Regions from separate parts of the Streptomyces parvus genome, predicted to be linked through region 2. Evidence: riboswitches for the same ligand, from Rfam matches in the RefSeq annotation. Region 2 holds a riboswitch; the other holds the start of a gene.

Region 1 (3,396 bases), 560 kb from region 2:
AGGTTCAAATCCTGTCCCCGCTACTGAAGATCCGGGCCCGGCACGCAGACAGCGTGCCGGGCCCGAGTCGTTGCCCGGCACGGAGTGGTCCATTCAGGAAATCGCCCGCCGGGCCGCACCACGATGCTGCGGGAGTCCGGGCTCCCGCGGCCGGCCGTTCGTACGTGATCGGGCTCGGGGGGATGTATGTCGCCGACCCGTGCTCCGGAAAGAACTACGATCGCTACGGGGACGGCACCGCCGCCTTCGTACGGGACGCACCGACGGTCCGCGCGCAGCACCGGCTCTCCGACTGACCACGGTCGGCCGGGCCGCCACTCGGGTTTCCCCCTATTCGGCCGATGCGGAGTCGCCGCTCGGCGCGGCTCCGGGAAGCCTGGGCGGGGCGCGGTACCGTCCGCAGCCGTGGGTGGACCGGGCAGGAGTGCACAGGTGGGGATGGCCGAGAGACGGCACAGCGGAGCGGCGGGGAGCATCGATGCCGTGGGCCGTGCGGTGTTCGGTTCCCGGGAGGGGGAGCTGACGTTCGGCGGTGGACGGGGCACCGGGCGGTTCATCCGGATGCTGCCCGCCCTGCTCATCGTCGGCGGACTGCTGTTCGACTGGCTGGCCCCGCCCAACTTCACCGCCGTCCCCCTCTTCGTCGCGGCCCCGCTCATCGCCGCCCCGTTCTTCTCGCTGTCCCGGACCGTCCGCACCGGGATCGCTGCGGTCATCTCCGTCACCGTGATGCGGATCTCCGACGGGACGTCCACCCAGGTGGTCCCGGTCATCGAGATGATCACCGTGCTCACGGGCTCGGTGCTGGCCCTCGTCATCAACGGCGTCGTGCGGCGCGGCAACGAGCAGCTCGCCTCGGCCCGCGCCGTCGCCGAGACCGCCATGCGGGCCGTGCTGCCGACGCCCGCCGAGCGGACCGGCGGGCTCCAGGTGGCCGCACGGTACGAGGCGGCCCAGGCGGACGAGTTCGTGGGCGGCGACCTGTACGCCGTCGCGGACACCCCGTACGGCGTACGGATCGTGGTCGGCGACGTCCGAGGCAAGGGGCTGGACGCCGTCGGCGCGGTGGCGGTGATCATCGGCGCGTTCCGGGAGGCCGCCGAGCAGGAGCGTTCGCTGGAGGGCGTGGCCCAGAGGCTGGAGCGGGCGCTGGCCCGTGAGGGGACGCGACGGTACGGGCTGGACGCCATGGAGGGGTTCGTCACCGCTGTACTGGCCGAGATCCCGCCCGGGGCGGCCACGGTCCGTCTGGTCAACCGCGGCCACCCCGAGCCGATCCTGCTCCACGCGGACGGGGCTCTGGAGGTGCTGGCGCCCTCGGTGCCCGCACTGCCGCTGGGGATGGAGCTGGGGGTGTGGCCGGACCGCGCCGAGGAGTGGGCGATGCCTCCCGGGGCGACGCTCCTCGCCTTCACGGACGGCCTGTCCGAGGCCCGGGACGCGAACGGGGTCTTCTACGATCCGGCCGCCCGGCTGCGCGGCCGGATCTTCCCGGGGCCGGAGGAGCTGCTGTCGGCGCTGACCGATGACGTACGGCTGCACACGGGCGGGCATGCCACGGACGACATGGCGCTGATCGCGGTCGGCCGGCCGGCGGAGGGGCAGCCCGTGCGCCGGACCACGGTGAAGATCGTGGGCCGGGGCGACGAGGACGCGGCCCGCTGACGTGGCGACCCCACGCGTCCACGCGTGTACGTGCCGACCGCCGGACTCGGAGCGATGACACGGTGTGTGATCGAAGCGCACCGCTCCGCATAACATTTGATACACCGTCAGAAAAAGACGTGTGGCTGAGCTCCGGTCAAGTCGCCCGATTCCACCCGCTTGTGCCCCGTACCTCCCACCCCTGTTCGTTAATGATCAACAGGAACAGCTTGGAATCGGGCCCGGGTGTCTATTAACGTTCGATAACGCAGCGCGGTCGTCACAGCCGTCGTCAGGGACGGCGCCGCGCGCGAGCGCCGAATTCCGCAAGGGAACCGGGGAACCACCTACATGGGGTGAATCGGACGCCTGCGTCTCGTGAGAGGCGGAGGGGCCCGTAGGAGACCTTCCTGCTCCGAACCCGTCAGCTAACCCGGTAGGCGAGAAGGAAGGAAAGGAGTGCGCCCACGTGGCGTCCAACAAGCCTGCCCCTGAGGCCCCGTCACCCTTCAGCCCCGACAGCTACGGTGGCGCCGAGCGGTCCGTGGGGGAGTGGAATCCCACCGAGGACTCCATCCGTCCCGTGCGCGGCAGGCACCGCGTCGCCAAGCAGCGTGGTCTGGCCCGTAGCTCCACCGTCCTCGGGGTCGGCGTCATAGCGGCCGTCGGAGCGGGGGGCATGGCCACCGCTCAGGACAAGGCACCCGTCTCCATCTCTCTTCCCGATTCCATCGCGGACAACCTCCCCGACGCCAAGTCCCTTCCCGGCGTCGGGTCCTTCATGTCCGACGACGCGGAGGCCGTCCCGGTCGCCGCGGCCGCGCCGCTCACCACCGCCGGACTCACCAGCGCCGAGGCCGAGCAGGGCACCGACGCCGGCGAGGCACTGCGCGCCCGGATCCTCCAGCAGGCCGAGCAGCAGCAGGCCAGCGCCGACGCCGAGGCCAAGGCAGCGGCGGAGAAGGCAGCCGCCGAGAAGGCGGCGGAAGAGGCCAAGAAGCAGCAGGGCGAGGCCGAGGCCGAAGCCGCCGCGAAGAAGAAGGCGGCAGAGGAAGCGGCGAAGAAGAAGGCGGAGGAGGAGCGTCTCGCCAAGCTCGCCGCCAGCTTCTCCCTGCCGGCCTCCTCGTACACGATCAGCTCGACCTACGGTCAGTCCGGCGCGATGTGGTCCTCCGGCCAGCACACCGGCCTCGACTTCGCAGGGGCGGCCGGTTCGCCGCTCAAGGCCGTGCACAGCGGCACGATCACGTCGGCCGGCTGGTCCGGTTCGTACGGCTACCGCACGGTGCTCCAGCTCGATGACGGCACCGAGATCTGGTACGCCCACCAGTCCTCGATCGACGTCTCGGTCGGCCAGAAGGTCACCACGGGCGAGACCATCGGCCGCATGGGCGCCACCGGCAACGTGACCGGCGTCCACCTCCACATGGAGGTCCGCACCGCGGGCGGCTCGGCGATGGACCCGATGGCCTGGCTGACCAGCAAGGGCCTGCAGGTCTGAGCCCTCGGGCCGGCGCGCGCCGTCGGCCCGGGGCCGCCCTTCTCCGGCGGCCCGCCCCGAAACCCCGGCAGCCCTGACGCACACCCCCCGACGTCAGGGCTGCCGGTCTGTCCGGGGGAGGGGGCGACAGGCCCGGAAGGCGTACGCGGCGGAATCCCGGACGGAGTACGCGGCGGAATACCGTCCCCGCCCGGCCCGTTGGACCCTCGCATGACTTCCACGCGCACTCTCCTCGGCACCTCCGGCCTCCA
Region 2 (3,396 bases):
TTCTCGGTGGCGTCCAGGTCGAACATCGCCTGGTCGATGAGGCGCTGCTCGGTGGCGTCGTACCCGACGAGCTCCGGGCCGATCTGCTCGATGACGGCGAGGACGGCCTTCTCGACGCCCTTGCCCTGGTAGCGGTTGGGGTCACCGTCGCGAAGCTCGATGGCCTCGAACGCACCGGTGGAGGCGCCGGACGGAACGGCAGCACGGCCCGTGCTGCCGTCGTCGAGGCCAACCTCGACCTCGACCGTGGGGTTGCCCCGGGAGTCGAGGATTTCCCTGGCTACGACGACGTCGATGGACGGCACGAGGCATCTCCTTCTGGGATCTGACACTGGTTGTGCAGGGTCACTGTGGCCTTGCGACCCGAGCCTATCCGCCCCGGCCGCGTCAGTCGGCCGACCGCCCGCCTCCTGGGACGAAAAAGGACCCAAGGGCCTGCATATCGGGGCAGAACTCTAGAAATCTACTGAGTGGTAACAACAAGAGGTGAACGCATACGGGTCCCCGGACACCCGCCGCCCACGAAGAACCCGGCCCGGCGCGCTGGGGGGAAGAGCGCGCCGGGCCGGGAAGCCGTGCGAGGGAGAGTGCCGCCGGACGCTCTCCCTCCGGGGAGGAGAGACGGCGATTACTTCAGGTGGAGCTGCTGACCCGGGAAGATCAGGTTCGCGTCCTCGACGATGTCGTCGTTGAGCTTGAAGAGCTTGCTCCAGCCGCCCTTGACGTCTTCCTTCTGAGCGATCTTGCTCAGGGTGTCGCCGACCTCGACCTTGTACTCGCCGTCGCCCTTCTTGACCTTGTCGCCGGTCGGGGTGGTGACGGTCTTCTTGCTCTCGGCCTTGGGGGCCTCGCGCTGCTCGCTGCGCGTGGTGGGCTGCTCCGCCCGGCGCTCGGGCTGCGCCTGCTCGGGCTTGCTCTCGGACTGGCCGGAGCCGCCGGGGTTCACGCCCGGGTCCACACCGTCGTTGGTGAGGCCGCCGGCGCCGGCGCAGGCCCAGGCACCCGGGCCCTGCATGTCGAGAAGCTTCTCGGCGGTGGCGATCTGCTGGTCCTTGGAGGCCAGGTCGGCGCGCGCGGCGTACTGCGTACCACCGGCGGCGGCCCAGCTCGACTGCGAGAACTGCAGCCCGCCGTAGTAGCCGTTGCCGGTGTTGATGGACCAGTTACCGCCGGACTCGCACTGGGCGACGGCGTCCCAGGTCTCGACGGAGGCGGCGGAAGCGTTGGTCGCGCCCATCAGCGGGACGGCGACGGCGGCACCGGCGACACCCGCGAGGGTGGCGATACGGACGGCCTTGGACGGGCGGCGGTGCTTGCCCTTGCTGTTCAGCAGCATGGAACGAATCTCCTCACCGACGCCTACGAGGTGAGCTGTCGGGTTCGGGCTGATGAGTTGCCCGGCCGTGCGTCCTTGCGCACGGCTTCACCCCTAGCCGGTCCCGTACGTCCCCTCGGAGGGGGCCGTGCGGACCCGGCGGCCTACCTGGGTCCCCCGCTCCTGCCTACGGCGCTTACGCGTCTGTTCCCTTCGACCGACGGCAGGATTCGGCGTGACGGTCGACGGGGCCCGCGGTGCGAGCGGCTTCGACCGTAAACACAGGCAACCCCGACATTCAAAGATGGACATAGGGGGCAATCAACCCGAACTCGCGGTGGTCGGTGGGTCGTTTCCGCAGGTCGGGGGTGATGTGTACGGATGAGCCGGAAGAGATGCGTGAGTTGAAGCAAAGAGACCCATGTCTCACTTACGCAAAGTGGACATAGGCCTCTTAACTGCCTCTACTTTCGGGGCTTTTTCCCGAATTGGATCAGTTGGCGGCAGGCTCCTCGACGGGCCCCTCGGCACCTTTCGGCGCGGCCTGACCGGCCGCCTGATCCAGGCCCAGATCCAGGTTCTGGCCGGGCAGGATCAGGTCCGGGTCGGAGCCCAGGAGGTCCTTGTTGGTCTCGTACAGACCGGACCAGCCGCCGGGCAGCTCCTGGGCATCCGCGATCGCCCAGAGGTTGTCGCCGGGCTGCACCGTGTACGCGCCGGCGGTCGCCGCGCCGCCGCCCCGGGCGTCGCCGTCGCCCCGTGAGGCGTGCCGGCCGGATCCGCGCGGGCCGTCCCCCTGACCCGCTCCGGCCTCCTCGGGCGCGGGGGTGCCGCGGTGTTTGCCGCCCTGGCTCTTCGAGGCGTCGGGGGCGGTGGAGGGGCCGGTGGCGTCGGGGGTGCCGGAGGACGGCGGGGTGGAGGGCGTCACCGAGGAGTCGGGAGCCCCGCCGCCCCTCTCCGCGTCACCGCTGCCGCCCTTGTCCGTCGGGTCGCCCTTCTCACCCTTGCTCTCATCACCCTTGCCGGACTCATCGACTTCACCGGACTCGCCGGATTCACCCGCTTCGTCCGGTACGTCCGCCTCGTCGGTCGGGGTGGACGTCGGGTCGGGGGCCGGCGAGGTGCCCGGGTCGACGCCCGGCAGACTGCCGTCCACCGCGAGGCCCGAGATCACCGCGCAGCTCGGCCACGCCTTGGGGCCCTGGTCGTCCAGGACCTTTTCGGCGACGGAGATCTGCTGCGACCGGCTGGCGAGGTCGGCGCGGGGCGCGAACTCCGTGCCGCCGTACGCCGACCAGGTCTCCTGCGAGAACTGGAGGCCGCCGTAGTAGCCGTTGCCGAGGTCGGCGCTCCACATTCCGCCGCTCTCGCACTCCGCGACCCGGTCCCAGGTGCCGGCGTCGGCGGCGGTCGCGCCGCTCGCACCGAGCAGCGGGATGGCGATGGCCGATCCCGTCACCCCTGCGGCGACGACGAGGGCGGGTGCCTGGCGAGGGCGGCGGTGTCTGCCGTTCGCGGAGCCCATGGGTATGCCTTCCGTGCGACTGACGAGCGAGTGACCTGAGCGCCGCGCAGCAGGATTCCCTGCCTGCGTCGGCACACAAGTGACGCGTGAGCAACGTGCGACCGACGCGTCGAACCGTGAACCTAGCGGGACTCGAACGTGTGTCACAAGTCGATGCAGCGCAGATCACGTGAAAGTCACAGAGTTGACAGCGTGTCACTTTTTTCGGAACGGATTCCCGGTTCGAAGGCCACCGGAAGGGTGCGCAGTCCGCGCATGATGAGCCCGCCGCGCCAGCGCAGATCGGCAGGTTCTTCCGCAAGTCGCAGGTCGGGAAGGCGTCTCAGGAGCGTGGCCAGCGCGGTCTGCCCTTCGAGGCGGGCCAACGGCGCCCCCAGGCAGTAGTGGATGCCGTGGCCGTAGCCGAGGTGCTGATTGTCACGCCGTGCAAGGTCGAGCGTGTCCGGATCCGTGAACCGTTCGGGGTCCCGGTCGGCCGCCGCGAGCACCACCAGCACGGGGTCCCCGGCGGCGATCTCCTCGCCGCCCAGGGTCAGCGGCTCGGTGGCGTACCGCC

What was found. Region 2 has a riboswitch for cyclic di-AMP ahead of RNL97_RS12740 (LysM peptidoglycan-binding domain-containing protein). Riboswitches for the same ligand answer to the same signal wherever they lie in the genome.
Region 1: another riboswitch for cyclic di-AMP. It lies ahead of RNL97_RS15310 (M23 family metallopeptidase); the one in region 2 lies ahead of RNL97_RS12740 (LysM peptidoglycan-binding domain-containing protein).

Annotation. Positions count from the first base shown of each region.
Region 1 covers NZ_CP135079.1:3,203,326-3,206,721, reverse strand. Annotated here, with positions in the region: tRNA gene RNL97_RS15325 (tRNA-Met) at 1-23, shown strand, start outside; partial or broken gene RNL97_RS33110 (TipAS antibiotic-recognition domain-containing protein) at 141-296, shown strand; gene RNL97_RS15315 (PP2C family protein-serine/threonine phosphatase) at 439-1,665, shown strand; cyclic di-AMP (ydaO/yuaA leader) riboswitch at 1,950-2,101, shown strand; gene RNL97_RS15310 (M23 family metallopeptidase) at 2,114-3,145, shown strand; gene RNL97_RS15305 (aldo/keto reductase) at 3,356-3,396, shown strand, end outside.
Region 2 covers NZ_CP135079.1:2,645,027-2,648,422, forward strand. Annotated here, with positions in the region: gene eno (phosphopyruvate hydratase) at 1-305, opposite strand, end outside; gene RNL97_RS12740 (LysM peptidoglycan-binding domain-containing protein) at 629-1,336, opposite strand; cyclic di-AMP (ydaO/yuaA leader) riboswitch at 1,342-1,520, opposite strand; gene RNL97_RS12745 (transglycosylase family protein) at 1,809-2,840, opposite strand; gene RNL97_RS12750 (cytochrome P450 family protein) at 3,017-3,396, opposite strand, start outside.